2 regions of the Pseudoalteromonas sp. J2K-J031 genome follow, and region 1 is predicted to be linked to the other one. Evidence: predicted binding sites of a transcription regulator. Region 1 holds the regulator's gene; the other holds the start of a gene.
The links. The regulator MetJ, encoded in region 1, represses methionine synthesis genes. The targets are predictions, from matches to a motif close to TAGACGTCTAGACGTCTA.
Positions count from the first base shown of each region.

Region 2: the regulator MetJ is predicted to act here: its motif matches at 2,198-2,215, upstream of metK (methionine adenosyltransferase).

Region 1 covers NZ_CM200279.1:392,148-400,163, reverse strand. Annotated here, with positions in the region: gene metL (bifunctional aspartate kinase/homoserine dehydrogenase II) at 1-799, opposite strand, end outside; gene metB (cystathionine gamma-synthase) at 806-2,071, opposite strand; gene metJ (met regulon transcriptional regulator MetJ) at 2,316-2,639, shown strand; gene AC3KZC_RS01860 (malic enzyme-like NAD(P)-binding protein) at 2,680-3,921, opposite strand; gene hemN (oxygen-independent coproporphyrinogen III oxidase) at 4,517-5,887, shown strand; gene AC3KZC_RS01850 (DUF2489 domain-containing protein) at 6,064-6,561, opposite strand; gene yihI (Der GTPase-activating protein YihI) at 6,558-7,133, opposite strand; gene AC3KZC_RS01840 (class I SAM-dependent methyltransferase) at 7,189-7,827, opposite strand.
Region 2 covers NZ_CM200279.1:733,051-741,066, reverse strand. Annotated here, with positions in the region: gene tkt (transketolase) at 43-2,034, opposite strand; gene metK (methionine adenosyltransferase) at 2,317-3,468, shown strand; gene AC3KZC_RS03370 (START domain-containing protein) at 3,520-4,134, opposite strand; gene AC3KZC_RS03365 (CYTH and CHAD domain-containing protein) at 4,140-5,660, opposite strand; gene AC3KZC_RS03360 (TIGR04211 family SH3 domain-containing protein) at 5,847-6,455, shown strand; gene AC3KZC_RS03355 (Lrp/AsnC ligand binding domain-containing protein) at 6,571-7,047, opposite strand; gene putA (bifunctional proline dehydrogenase/L-glutamate gamma-semialdehyde dehydrogenase PutA) at 7,204-8,016, shown strand, end outside.

The DNA.
Region 1 (8,016 bases):
GCTTAATGTCGGTATCTTTAAGCGGTGTTAATGTTTTGGCATGTAAAACCGGATTACCTAATCGAGCAAGTAAATTTGCCTGACCACGACAAATTTTGCCATAACGAATAGCCTGCTTTACTTTACGTGGATCAGTACTAAATACGCCTTGGGTATCAGTCCATATTGAAACACTGGCAGCAGAGATATAACGTGCAAATAACGTAGCGCTGTAATCACTGCCATTACGCCCTAACGTCACTGTATTACCTTGCTCGTCACTGGCTATAAAGCCTGTAACAACATTATATTTATCAAGATTAAACTGCTGGCAAGCACTTTCATTTTGTTGATGCAGTAAAACACCTTGCTCTAAAACCAGTAAATCTCTTGCATCAAAGCTTTGTGCGGCAACACTAAGTTGCTGTAAATATAAGCCAAGTAATCGTGCAGACCACAGCTCACCATGAGCTAAAAGATGCGCTTCTTCGAGATGCTTTTGAGTAATTTTTTTAGTAATCGAAATAAGCTCTGAATCTAATTGCTCTAATGCCACTTTTTTAAAAGTATCGGTTAATAAGTCATTAATTAAATCAAACTGATTTGCAGAGAGTAAGGCCAAAACATCATTTACGGCCTGTTGATCAGACTGCTGATAACTTTGCCACAATTTAACTAATGTATCGGTTGTTTTACCTGCCGCAGAAACAACAATCACGTCACCTAATGTGGCTTGTTGTAAAATTATATTGGCGACCGCATGATATCGCTGCGCGCTGCTTAAGCTAGAACCACCAAATTTATGAACTGAACGAATCATATTAAATTACCATAATGCAACGTGAGCGGGACTAAAACTAAATGCAGCAGAAGAGTCATTTTTCTCGTCTGATTGCACTGATTTTGAAACAGATACCGGGCTAATATCCGCCTCACCTGGGCGAGTTTCAGAAAAATTTCGTTCTAAATCAGCTAATAAATCTTCAACATCTTCAATACCAACGGAAATTCGAATTAATGTATCACCCACACCGGCTTCTAAACGTGCTTTTGGATCCATCCCTGCATGCGTCATAGTCGCAGGGTGGCAAATTAAACTTTCAACGCCACCTAAAGACTCAGCCAACGTGAAATGCTTAAAATTAGTTAAAAAGCGGGCGGCATCATTGATATCACCTTTGATATCAAAACTCACCATCCCACCAAAACCACGTTGTTGTTTTTTCGCTAACTCATGCTGCGGATGCGATTCAAGGCCCGGGTAATAAACACTTTTAATAAAAGGACTACGCTCTAAATATTGTGCAATTGCAAAAGCATTTTGCTCATGTTGTTTAATCCTAACATTTAATGTACGAATGCCACGCAAGGTTAAATAACTATCAAATGGCGCACCAGTAATACCAATGTTATTAGCCCACCAAGCAAGCTCATCACCTAACTCTTGCGTACGAACTATAACAGCGCCACCCACTACATCTGAGTGACCATTAATATATTTAGTGGTTGAATGCACAACAACATCAACCCCGAACTCAATTGGATTTTGCAAAGCTGGTGATAAAAAGGTGTTATCTGCAGCCACTAATGCGCCGCATTTTTGCGCCGTAGCGACAACTTTAGCAATATCAGTCAAACGCAATAACGGGTTGCTCGGTGTTTCAATCCAAATTAATTTTGGTTTGATTTGCTCAATTTCTACAAAACTTTGCTCAAGTGTAAAATTAACTACCTTTAATTTTAATAAACCACGTCTTTCTAAGCTGGTAAATAAACGATAACTACCACCATAACAATCATGCGGGATCACGAGTGTATCTTGACTTGATAACAATTGAGTGACCAAATGAACTGCGGCCATACCCGTTGCTGTAACAATGCCTTTAACGCCACCTTCAAGCTCTGCTAATGTTTCAGCTAAAATATCACGCGTAGGGTTACCACTGCGGCCATAGTCATATGCACGTTTAGTATTGAAATCAGCAAACGAATAAGTCGTTGATAAATAAAGAGGTGGTACAACAGCACCATGATGTTTATCCGCTTCAATTCCTTTACGGACTGCGATAGTCGTTTTTTTGGTATCGTTCATTTTAAAACCCACAAACAGTTAGATGTTTAGACGTCTAAAAGGTTAGATTATCATCAAGGAGAAGTCAAAACATTTATACGTCTAAATAGCTAAATAAATGGTATTTGACTATATATTTTAAACCGATAAAATTTCGCCACGACAAAGCCAATAACTTTAGATTATAAATAATATCTTTTTGAATTTATAATCATTACAACATTGGCAAACAAGGCACGCAGTTCAATTAAGGCAACCAATATTTATGGCAACAAAATGGAATGGTGAATACATTCACCCATATGCAGAGCACGGTAAAAAATCTGAGCAAGTAAAAAAAATTACCGTTTCTATCCCACTAAATGTGCTTAAAGTGTTAACTGATGAGCGTACGCGCCGCCAAGTTAATAACTTACGCCACGCCACCAATAGTGAATTGTTATGTGAAGCTTTTCTTCATGCTTTTACTGGTCAACCGCTACCTAATGATGAAGATTTACGTAAAGATAACCCTGAACATGTGCCAGCCGAAGTCCGCGACATTATGCTTAGAATGGGATTAGAACTCCCCGTTTTAGAAGACGAATAAAAAAAGCCTCAACTAAGTTGAGGCTTTTTTAACGTATTAATTATTCCATGTAATTATCTGGTAAAGGAATTCTAGCAACTCCTGATGCTACCGCAGCTTTGGCCACTGCCAATGCCACTCGAGGCAATAAACGCGGATCCATTGGTTTTGGAATAATATAGTGCTTACCAAATTCCAATCCATCGACACCAGCAGCTTGCAACACCTCAACAGGAACAGGCTCCTTCGCTATCTGGCGAATTGCATTTACCGCAGCAATTTTCATTTCATCATTAATTGTTTTTGCTCGCACATCAAGCGCACCACGGAAAATAAACGGAAAACACAACACGTTATTCACTTGGTTTGGATAATCAGAACGGCCTGTTGCCATGATTAAATCTGAACGCGCTGCATTTGCTTCATCGGGATGAATCTCAGGATCTGGATTCGAACATGCAAAAACAACAGGCTTATCAGCCATTAACTTTAAGTCATCCGCTGTAATTAAATTAGGGCCTGACACACCAACAAACACATCGGCATCAGTGATCACATCTTGCAAAGTGCGCTTATCAGTATTATTTGCAAACAGCTCTTTATATTCGTTTAAATCATCACGACGCGTATGAATGACGCCTTTGCGATCTAGCATATAAATATGCTCACGCTGAGCACCACACTTAATCAAAAGCTCCATACAGGCTATCGCGGCCGCACCTGCGCCCAAACACACGATTTGCGCATCATGCAAGTTTTTACCTTGTACTTCTAACGCATTAAGCATACCTGCTGCAGTTACAATCGCAGTGCCATGCTGGTCATCATGAAATACTGGAATATCACAACGCTCAATTAAGGCTTTTTCGATTTCAAAACACTCAGGTGCTTTAATATCTTCAAGATTGATGCCACCAAAAGTGTCAGCAATATTTTCAACCGTATTAATGAAGTCTTCTGTAGTGCGGTGCTTTACTTCAATATCAATAGAATCAATGCCCGCAAAGCGCTTAAACAATAACGCTTTACCTTCCATCACAGGTTTAGATGCGAGTGGGCCTAAATTTCCTAATCCCAAAATTGCCGTACCATTTGAAATAACAGCAACTAAATTACCTTTAGCGGTATATTTATAAGCATCAGCTGGATTTGCTGCAATTTCTCGAACAGGCTCAGCAACTCCTGGGCTATATGCTAGCGCAAGATCTTTGGCTGTTTCAGCGGGTTTTGATAATTCAATACTGATTTTACCTGGAACGGGTTCGGCATGATATTTTAAAGCTTGTTCTCTAAAGTCTGACATGAGGCGATATTTTCCTGCAAGAAGTTAAGTGTGAGAGTGAGATAAAATTCGCTACTGAGTTTAACGATACCTGTATTAAGCAGAATTTCAAGTAAAATACTGTCAAACATCAAAAAACGATCATTTGCCTATATTCTACCTTTTTTTAGTGATTTTACTCTCTCTTTCGCAGAAATTACCTATCAACATAACTTATTTATGCATATAAATAAGCAAAATTATGAATATAAAATCATCGAACACAGTTGTAAAAAGCATAAGGAATTAGCTTTTTATAACTGAATACAACCAATAAAAAATTAAGTAAGCACTCAAACAAACTACGTCTAACTGCGTAATAATTACCTTTAAAAAACCACATTAAGCCTCAAGATAAAAACAGATGTGACCAGTTTAAATTTCAGTGTCAATGCTAGCGTTGCATTAATAACGCGCAGCAACAACGCTCGAAATTAACTCGGCTAAGTGAATAAATTTGCAATTTGAGCCACACTACGTTTTGTATAACTTTGATTGACTTTGTGCCAGATCAAAGCGGAGATTTGTAGCAAGATTATAATTTTATGCCTAACTAACTTCCTCGAAGGCATTCGTCGTGCAAAATACCATTGATTGGGATGACTCGCTCATCAAGAAATATAACGTCTCAGGGCCAAGATATACCTCTTATCCTACAGCTCTATCATTTAATGATGGCTTTACCAAAAAAGAGATGCTTCATGCACTGACGGATACAAACAATAAAAAACTCTCACTTTATATCCATATTCCGTTTTGCCATCAGCTTTGCTACTACTGTGGCTGTAATAAAATAGTGACACGCCATCAACATAAAGCCGATTTATACCTCGATTATCTAGAACAAGAAATAGCAGCTCAAGCACCATTTTTCCAACACTATGAAGTGGAACAACTGCATTTGGGTGGGGGCACTCCAACTTTTCTTGATGAACCGCAAATGAGCCGTTTGATTAAGATGCTGAATCAATATTTTAATTTTAAACCTGACGCACAAAAAGGGATTGAAATAGATCCTCGCTCACTTGCTGATAACATGCTAACTGCTCTTTATAGCTTAGGATTCAATCGTGTCTCATTTGGGATCCAAGATTTTAATGATGAAGTGCAAAAAGCGGTAAATCGTGAACAATGTGCCGAAAATGTCGCGAATTTAGTGCTTGAAGCGCGAAAACTTGGCTTTAAGTCTGTTAATACCGATATGATTTATGGTTTACCATTACAGACACCTGAAAGTTTTGCTGCAACAATAGATCAGCTTATTAGCCTGTCACCTGATAGAGTGTCAGTCTTTAATTATGCCCATATCCCAGACCGCTTTGCCGCACAACGCAAGATAAAAGAACAAGACTTACCGAGCGCTGCAGACAAGCTAACTATGTTTAAAAATACCCTAGCGCAAATGACCGCAGCTGGTTATGTATTAATTGGCATGGATCATTTTGCAAAGAAAGAAGACAGCTTAGCGCTTGCACAACAACAAGGGCTTTTACATCGTAACTTCCAAGGTTATACCACACATGGTGATTGTGATTTACTCGGTTTAGGGGTGTCTTCAATCTCTCAGATTGGAAAAAGTATTTTTCAAAATCCTAAAGAGTTAAAAGACTATTACCAAGCTGTAGAAACTAAAGGAATTGCGGTATGCAAAGGGCTGACATTAAATGATGACGATTGTTTAAGAGCCGATGTTATTCGTCAACTTATTTGTCATTTTTCACTTGATATACCCACAATTGAAAATAAGTATGGTATTGATTTTAATGACTACTTTTCAGCTGCTTTAACGCAGTTGCACGCACTTTCAGACGATAATATGGTCACTATCGAGCCTAACTCAATTACGGTAACAGCAAAAGGGCGGCTATTTATTCGCATTATTTGTATGGCGTTTGATGCATATTTACAGCGCCAAGCTAAGCTCACCCGTTTTTCACAAGTTATTTAACCTCTAGTCACCGAAGAGGATTACCGTGTTAATAACTGACCTATCGGATGTTAATCCAACACTGTAAACGTTGTAAGTAGCAAACTGAGAAGATTGATTATCTAATTTTGAGGTTGATTAACCGGCTCAAAAAATAAAAAAGCGACCTCGTGGTCGCTTTTTTATAACTGAAACGATTAGAGTACCGTTTTTGTAGCAGGATCTGCTGGAAAGCGCTCAATGATTAGCGCTAAATCTTGCATAATTTCAGCTTCAAACTCTTCTTCTTTACGCCAGCGTAAAGAATCTTGCTGAAAAATCTCTTTCTTTGAGTATTTTTTACGGGCTTGATGTGTCGGCATATCTTTCACCGCATCATACATTTTATAAACACCTGGATAAGCCTTAACTAAGTCAAGCTCTTGCCCAAACTGATATTGTGACATCAAGACCCAAATGCGTAAGCACCCTTCCGAATATTCACATTGCTTTTCTTTCATCGCTTTAGCAATCAAATTAATGCTGTCGGATAACTTAAGGTTTTTCTGTGCTTGCTGAGCTAAATACTCTGCTTTTTTTGCCGCTATATTTTCATTTTGTACTTTTACTTGGAGCAAGAGTCGGCCAGCATAAAATGCCAGCCCTGCAATAATAACCGTACCTAAAATAAAGCTTACGATTAATAACGCACTCATTTATCGTCCTCGTCATCATCATCTAGCCACTCATCAGCTAAATTATTTGATAAAAACTGGCTATACATATCATCATCTTGCTCATCATCTTCATCTTCGATGCCTAATAGCTCACATAAAGCCTGATGACGGGCGATTTTAGTATTAAAGTATTTGGCATCTTTACCTGTTAACAATTCACCACCTTCATGGCGATCGATTAAATCAAGTAAACGTTGATCATTTTCAAGTTGCTCTAACTCTTGCTCTGGAGAAAGTTCGACAGGGGCAACCTTTTTCAATTCAACTTGAGGTTCAAGGTGACGTTTCAGTACTGGCTCTGCCACGATTACAGCTGCAGCACCGCCAACTAAGCTAACTGGTTTTTTACTTCCTTTGCCTGGTTGTACGTCTTTTTTCACAGTATTTTCTGTTTGACTTTTTTTACTTTCAACAGCATTACGCGTACCAGGTTTATTTCCTGTTTTTGCTTTTGCACGCACATCTTTTAGTGCGCGCATTTCTTTCAATTTATCTTTACTTAATTTTTTTGGGGCAAGGCTGCCACCTTTACGTGTTTTCGTTCTGCTCATTTGCTTTCAACCGTTCAGTAATTGGGTGTATTTTACATCAATAGGTAAGATTTCGTTATGGCTTTTTAAAAATGATTACGTCATTACCAACAAACTCAACCATTAAATTGTCTCGCTTTGCTAAAAATTCAAACGTTTCACGACTAAAAAAAGACACATGGGTTGGGTCATTTTTATAATGCCAATTTAAAAAGCGTTCGTGATCAATCACTAGCTTAGTCATTAACGCCAAAACTCCACCTGATTTCACTAATGACACGAGCAGCGGCCACTCTTTAGCTGGCTGATTAAAATGCTCAATCACCTCAGTGCAAGTTACAAAATCATACTGCTGCTTTAGCACTGTATTATCTGGTGCATAAAAAATATCATAGACATTCATGCTAAATCCTAGCTGCGTCAGCATGTGCGCTAAAGCAGGGCCAGGACCACAACCAAAATCAAGCCCGATACTTTTAGGGCTTATTTTCTCAACTAAAGGACTCACCACACGCTGTAAGAACCGCTGATAGCCTTCATCCTCGATATTATTATCATGATTGTCATACATGGCCTTTTCATCCTCAGTATTGAGGTAAAAAGCTTCTGGTACAAACACCAAATGACACACCGAACATCGAACATATTCTCGGCGCTTGTCGGTATGAAAATGTGATATAGCGTCAGCACCACACAGAGTGCAACAATTAGTCATAGTGAGATGGGTTAGCATGTGAATGGGTGCAGTATAACAAAAAACAAAATAAAAAGGCGGTAGATTGCTCTACCGCCTATTAATTCGAGTGTCTAGAAACCTGGACACCTCTCCCTTCGACTGTTCGATCATTGTCTTCAGTCATATTTTTATTATTTTTTTACTATCCATATTGTTTTTATTATTAAA
Region 2 (8,016 bases), 340 kb from region 1:
GCTGGCTTTGTAGGCTATTAAGCTATCACTTTTTAAGTTAGATTAAAAAAGTGCGATTGATTTTTCAACTATGTTTTCAACCGTAAAGCCAAAATGCTTGAATAATTCACCGGCAGGTGCAGACTCACCAAACGTTGTCATACCAATGACAGCGCCGTTTAAGCCAACATATTTGTACCAGTAATCAGCAATACCTGCTTCAATCGCGACACGGCGACTAACCGCTTTAGGCAATACAGATTCTTTGTATGCAGCATCTTGCGCTTCAAATACATCGGTTGATGGCATTGAAACTACGCGTACTTTTTTACCTTGCGCACGCAGTGCTGCTGCCGAATCTTGTGCCAGTTGCACTTCAGAACCCGTCGCAATTAAGATAATTTCTGGATTACCATCACATGACAATACATAGCCACCTTTAGCTACATTAGCTAATTGCTCAGCTGAGCGTGTTTGTTGCGCTAAATTTTGACGCGAGAAAATAAGTGTTGTTGGGCCATCCTTACGTTCAATAGCCGCTTTCCAAGCAACCGCAGATTCAACTTGGTCACATGGACGCCAGTTGTCTAAATTTGGTGTTAAACGCATGCTCGCAATTTGCTCTACAGGTTGATGGGTTGGACCATCTTCACCTAAACCAATCGAGTCATGGGTATAAACAAAAATAGCAGGTTGCTTCATTAACGCAGCCATACGCACAGCGTTACGTGCGTATTCCATAAACATAAGGAAAGTTGCGCCATAAGGAATAAATCCTTTATGTAAGGTGATGCCGTTCATAATGGCCGACATACCAAATTCACGCACACCGTAAAATACGTAATTTCCTGATGCATCATCAGCTGTGAGACCTTTAGAACCAGACCAAATCGTTAAATTTGAACCCGCTAAGTCCGCCGAACCACCCATAAACTCAGGCAGTAACGGCCCAAAGGCTTCTAAAGCATTTTGTGACGCTTTACGTGAGGCTATATTGGCTGGATTGGCTTGTAACTGCTCAATATAGGCTTTTGATTTCTCAGCCCAATCTGCTGGTAATTCGCTGTTATTACGACGAACAAATTCAGCAGCTAATTCTGGATATGCAGCTTTATAAGCGGCAAATTTTGAATTCCAGCTAGCTTCACTGTCAGCGCCTTTCACTTTGTTATCCCATGCATCATAAATATCAGCAGGAATATCAAATGGGCCATGCTCCCAGCCTAAGAATTCACGAGCCGCAGCAATTTCTGCATCGCCTAGTGGCGCACCGTGGCAATCATGGCTACCCGATTTATTCGGTGAACCAAAACCGATAATGGTTTTACAGCAAATAAGTGTTGGTTTTGTTGTTTGCGCACGGGCTTCATCAATAGCTGCACGCACCGCTTCGCTATTATGACCATCAACATTACGCACCACATGCCAGCCATATGCTTCAAAGCGCGCAGGCGTATCGTCAGTAAACCAGCCTTCAACTTCACCATCAATAGAAATACCGTTGTCATCCCAAAATGCAACCAGCTTACCTAAGCCTAATGTACCGGCTAATGAACAAGCTTCATGAGAAATACCTTCCATTAAACAACCATCACCTAAAAAGGTATATGTGTAATGATCAACAATATCATGGCCTTCACGATTAAATTGTGACGCTAATGCTTTTTCAGCAATCGCCATACCCACTGCATTTGTGATCCCTTGGCCAAGCGGGCCCGTAGTGGTCTCGATACCTGGGGCATAACCATATTCTGGATGACCAGGGGTTTTAGAATGCATTTGACGGAAATTTTTTAAATCGTCAATTGAAAGCTCATAACCACTTAAATGTAAAAGAGAATAAATTAGCATTGAACCGTGGCCGTTAGAGAGAATAAATCGATCTCTATCTACCCACTCTGGATTTGTTGGGCTGTGCTTTAGATAATCGCGCCATAGTACTTCTGCGATATCAGCCATGCCCATCGGGGCTCCAGGGTGGCCTGAGTTGGCCTTTTGTACTGCGTCCATTGATAAGACACGAATTGCGTTAGCAAGTTCTTTGCGAGACGGCATGAATTCTCCTACCTTTAAGTGTGTTTGCGCTGGTTGTAAGTCCCAATTAGTTTGGGTATGAAGCTATTCTTACTTATTAAACCAGTGGGAGCAATGAAAAAACCAGCAATAATAAGGCTTGTTTGTTACTTTCTAATAACAATATGGTCTGAATATTTTAATTTGGCCATCTAGGCGTAAAACAACTATGAAAAAAAGTCACTTTCATATAAAATACGCCCCTTGATTTTTTAAGCGCAATTTACCACCTACGTGGGCGCGATTTTTGTGAGTATTAATAAAATGGCAAGACATTTATTTACTTCTGAATCTGTATCTGAAGGTCATCCGGATAAAATCGCGGACCAGATTTCTGATGCGGTTCTAGATGCAATCTTAGAACAAGACCCTAAAGCACGCGTAGCCTGCGAAACATACGTAAAAACAGGTATGGTGATGGTAGGTGGCGAAATCACTACTAGTGCTTGGGTTGATATCGAAGAGTTAACACGTAAAACAGTACGTGAAATTGGTTACACGCATTCTGATATGGGTTTTGATGCCGACTCTTGTGCTATTTTAAATACTATCGGCAAGCAATCTCCTGATATTAACCAAGGTGTTGATCGTAAGAGCCCTGAAGAACAAGGCGCTGGCGATCAAGGTTTAATGTTTGGTTATGCATGTAATGAAACCGAAGTATTAATGCCTGCTCCTATTACATATTCTCATCGCTTAGTTCAACGTCAAGCGCAAGTTCGTAAAGACGGTACATTACCGTGGTTACGCCCTGACGCTAAATCACAAGTTACTTTTGCTTATGAAAATGGCAAACCAGTTGCAATTGATGCAGTTGTATTATCAACGCAGCACTGTGATTCGATTGCTCAAGCTGATTTAGTTGAAGCTGTGATGGAAACGATTATTAAGCCGGTACTACCTGCTGAATTAATCAGTAAAGCAACTAAGTTTTTTATTAACCCTACAGGTCGCTTTGTAATTGGTGGTCCTATGGGTGACTGTGGTTTAACTGGCCGTAAAATCATCGTAGATACATACGGTGGTATGGCACGTCACGGCGGTGGGGCTTTCTCTGGTAAAGATCCATCAAAAGTTGACCGTTCAGCAGCATATGCAGCACGTTATGTAGCTAAAAACATTGTTGCCGCGGGTCTTGCTGACAAATGTGAATTACAAGTGTCTTATGCGATTGGTGTGGCTGAGCCAACTTCTATCAGCGTTGAAACATTTGGCACAAGCAAACTTGATGAGTCACGTTTAATTGAACTAATCCGTGCGCATTTTGACTTACGCCCATACGGTTTAATTCAAATGCTTGATTTAGAACGCCCAATCTACTTGCCAACTGCAGCATACGGACACTTTGGTCGTGAAGAATTCCCGTGGGAAAAAACAGATAAAGCCGAAGCACTTCGTGCAGCAGCTGGTCTGTAATTAACTAATATTAACTTAGTTAAATAATAAAAAAGGCGCCTAGCGCCTTTTTTATTGCAACCGAGACCGTATATTAACAAACGTTTTCTGCGCACTTTTTAAAACCATTTTATTCACCAGCCAGCTAGGGGCGATGCCATTGGGATCAGCAAATGCGTGATATTCAATCTCAATAGTATTGTCCGACAAAGCTTTAACCTGCCAATGAGCGCGTACATCTTTAATACGGACTGTCTGATCCGACATGCGCTGATTTTGATACCCTTTAAGTAATTGATGCTGATCTGTAATATCAAAAGCAAAGCTGCCATCAGCTTGCGTATAATAATTAGAATAAGTCAGCATATCTCTATTTTTGAGCGGCCAAGGCGCCGAGAATTGAGTATAAACAATAAACTCGCGCTCACTTGGTTGAGCAAGCACTTCTACTTTTACCACTCGATCAATCCAAAGAGGTGCATTTTCGGTATCATGTAACAACGCAACAAACGCAGAAGGAGTCCCTGTAGAGACCATATGCGCTTTAATCTTTACTAAGCCTGATTCAGTTTCTTGTTGAAATAAATCAACCCCTTGCTTACTACTCACCCACTTCCAGTCAGTCTGTTCAGCTAAAGCAACAGAGCACATTACAGTGATGTAAAACGCTCCGATTACTTTAAGCACTTTAGTTAGCGCCAATACGGTATTTGCTTCAAAGTCACTTGACGACTCTGCTCCATCGCAGCAACTAAATTATCTGTTTTTTGTGTTAACCAAATTTTAATATTGGCTAATTCCTCATCAGATTGCTGTTCAGACAAGCGCTGTAAATAATTTAAAGTACTCAATTCATCAATCCCTTCAATGATATCGAACCAAGGGCTACGATATTCGTCACGTTTAGGTGATGAAAAAAGCGAGCCTAAACACGCGCCACTGAGCAAATTTCGTTGCAACGCTTGTTTGTGTGCTAAATAGTCCTCAGCACTGAGAGTATGCTCAAGGGGCATCAAGGTTTGCATTTCTCGCCAATCTTTTTCAAATAAATCAGCGGCAATATCGACAACTTTTAATTCTGCTGCTTGCACACTGTGTGCTGACCATGTATTACGCCATGATTTATCAACTAAAAAAGTAGTTAAGGATAAAATTAAATTATTGTATCGAGGTGATTGAAATATGGCTTTAATTGAGCGAATACGAGGGCGATTTTCACGAATCTCGTCAATCACAGCGCTTAAGCTTGGCGCTTTGCTTATTTTTTTATAATACGCATGCTTTTTAGAGGTAAAAGTCTTTATTTGTATCGCACCTTCTACCCACGAAAAAGTCTGCGCGAGCCATTTTAACTCTTGGCGTAAATGCTCTGTAGTCGACTTATCGACTATCGCTTCGAATAAACACAAGGTATGGCGGATAAGCGCTACGCCATCCATCATTAACTTAAGCGTTTTAAATTTTGCGTCTTCGAAATAACATTGCTCATGCTTTTGCACAAAACGAATACCATAATTTAAACAAGCGATTAAGGCTTGCTCTTGCGTCATTTCATCAGATAAAGGAACGTAATTGATGTAATTATCGGCTTTTAATGGCTTATGATCAGCCAACATATACCCACGCGCCGCTTTGCTATACAAACCTAATCGCACTTCAGAGCAAGCAATTAACTGTTTAGCTAGGGCAAAAATATCACTGCGATGGCCTTTTTTAAGCTCCATCTCAACTTCACAGATCCCGACATACTGGCTACTTGCACTCACTTGCCCTTTATCTACTACAACCTCAATCTCTGAGCCATTTTCAGTTTCAACTAACCAAGTGCGGCGAATAAAGTTAGTACTAAAAATAGGATAGAGACTTTGATTAATCGCACTTATTTGCATGCCATGAGGCCAAATATTAGCAGGAAAAGCCTCAAGATCTGGGCGGTTTCCGCTAAGAGCAACATTGTATTCAGGACGTTGATGTAAGCCACCGACTACTTCACCGGCTAATTTTATCGTTTGCTCACATTCACCATCACAACAGCGAGTACGCAATCCTATATCAAGCGCGCGTAACTCACGGTTTGGAGTATCAAAATACGCATTAAGTAAATTACGTGCGGGGAAATTTGTTATTCTCTTACCAAACTGAGTAATAAGTCCCGGAATGTGGGCGATAACGGTATCTGAAACAAGGAATTTCAGTTCTATCTCTGTATCCATAGAGGTTAGATAGCTTTTAAGGTAATTAATTGAGCGTCCAAAATAAACCATCCCCCCCATTCAATGCAAATTTTTTACTTATTTTACCTATAAAGGAAGCTCTTTGATTGAGATGCTTGCTATTACTTGAGTAAATTCATACTATTTGTCGGCAAATAATCATAATTAATAATCAAAGGTTTGGGGATGTTTAAACAATTTTTACTCACCGCAGGGCTGCTCATCACCACAATGAGTATCAGTGCAGAAACGACTGAACAACCAACTCCCAATAACGATACTATCCAAACTGGCTATATCATCGATGATTTGTACATCTATATGCATGCGGGTGCAGGTAAAAACTTTAGAATTATCGGCTCTATCAATGCAGGTAGCCCACTTGAATTGATCACCGAGCAAGATGGCTACACCCAAGTAAAAGATGATAAAGGCCGAACTGGTTGGGTTGATCAACGTTTTGTGACTAAAAAAAGTGGTTTAACCATTGAAAATCAATTATTGAAAGATAAAGTCGCTGAACTAGAAAATAATTTACAACTTCAAAGCGAACAATTACCCGAGTTACAACAACAAAATTCAATGTTGAATGATGAAATTGCCCAATTGATTAAAAAGCTTTCAATTGCCAAGCAACAAAGTACACAACAAACAGCTATTGTTGCTAATAATACGGAAAAAGAGAAACAAGAACTGCTCATGTACGGCGCAGCTATTGGCTTTACTGGTTTATTATTTGGGATCATCATCACGTTAGTATTATCACGCCGTAAACGCTACGATGGTTGGGCCTAAGGAAATGATTTAATCCAAAAACATCGATTTCAGCTTTGATTTATAAATCACCACCCTGATACTGAATTAACAAAAAAAGCACCCTCAGGTGCTTTTTTGTTTTAAATAATGGGGATTAAATTATTAGACCACTGTCTTTTTTAACATTTTCAATAATCATATACGTGTAATTTGTTGCCACACCTGGAATGTCCACCAGCTTACCAAGCACTTCGCGGTATTCACTCATATCTGACACTCGAATTTTAAGCAAGTAATCAAATCCACCCGCCACCATATCGCACTCCGCAACTTGTGGAATAGACAAAACATGCTGTTTAAAATGCTTAAACACTGTTGTGGTTGATTTTTCTAAAGTAATCTGAACATGCGCCATTAAGCCTTGGTTGAGTTTTTCAGCATTTAGCATGGCGCGATAACCATCAATGAAGCCATCTTTCTCAAGGCGCTTTACCCTGTCAAGACAAGGACTTGGGCTCAAATTGACTTCTTTGGCTAAATTAACATTCGATAATCTACCGTTTTGTTGCAAAGCATCTAGAATTGCTAAATCAATTCTATCGAGTTGGCGATTTGGTTTAGTTTGGCTCATGGCAGTATTTTATGCGGTTTAACCCCTGTTTGTGCTCGCTAATTTACGGTATTTAGCCAAAATTAACCAGCATATTCTGCTGTATATTATATAGAATGCTGCTCTATTTTGTTTGGCTCCATCTTGTTTGGCTCCATTTTGTTTTGAGGGTTTGCAATGCTTTACAATGACGATTTAACAACACAGTGTCCTATCAGACAAAAAATCCGTGATTTTTATCGTATCGATGAAAACGAAGTGATTGATTACATCTTACCTTTAGCTGAAGTTGGTGTAACAGCCCGTAGCCGCGCATGGGAACGTGCCCGTCAAATCGTGGTGAATATCCGTGAAGATCAAGCAGGTCAAGGCGGTGTGGACGCATTATTAAACGAGTTTTCACTTTCTTCTGAAGAAGGTGTTGTTTTAATGTGTTTAGCCGAAGCATTACTTCGCGTACCAGATAAAGAAACTCAAGAAAGTTTAATTCGCGACAAACTTGCTCACGGTGATTGGAGCTCGCATTTAGGTAATAGTGAATCAATCTTTGTAAATGCATCAAGTTGGGGCTTATTATTCACTGGTAAAATGGTGAATTACTCTGATAAAAATAAAGACGAACAATTTGGTATTTTGAAAAAAACCCTAGGCCGTCTTGGCGAGCCTGTGATCCGTAAATCTGTACAATTTGCCATGAAAATCATGGGTAAGCAGTTTGTAATGGGTCGAACTATCGATGAAGCAATTGAACGCGCGATCGATAAAGAAGAAAAAGGTTACGTCTATTCATACGACATGCTGGGCGAAGGTGCGCGCACCATGGCTGATGCAGATCGTTACTATCAAAGCTATATCAATGCGATCCATGCCATTGGTAAAGCAGCAAATGGCCGTGGCCCAATTAAAAGCCCTGGCATTTCAGTAAAATTATCAGCCATTCATCCACGTTATGAGTTCACTCATAAAGAACGCGTAATGAATGAACTTGTG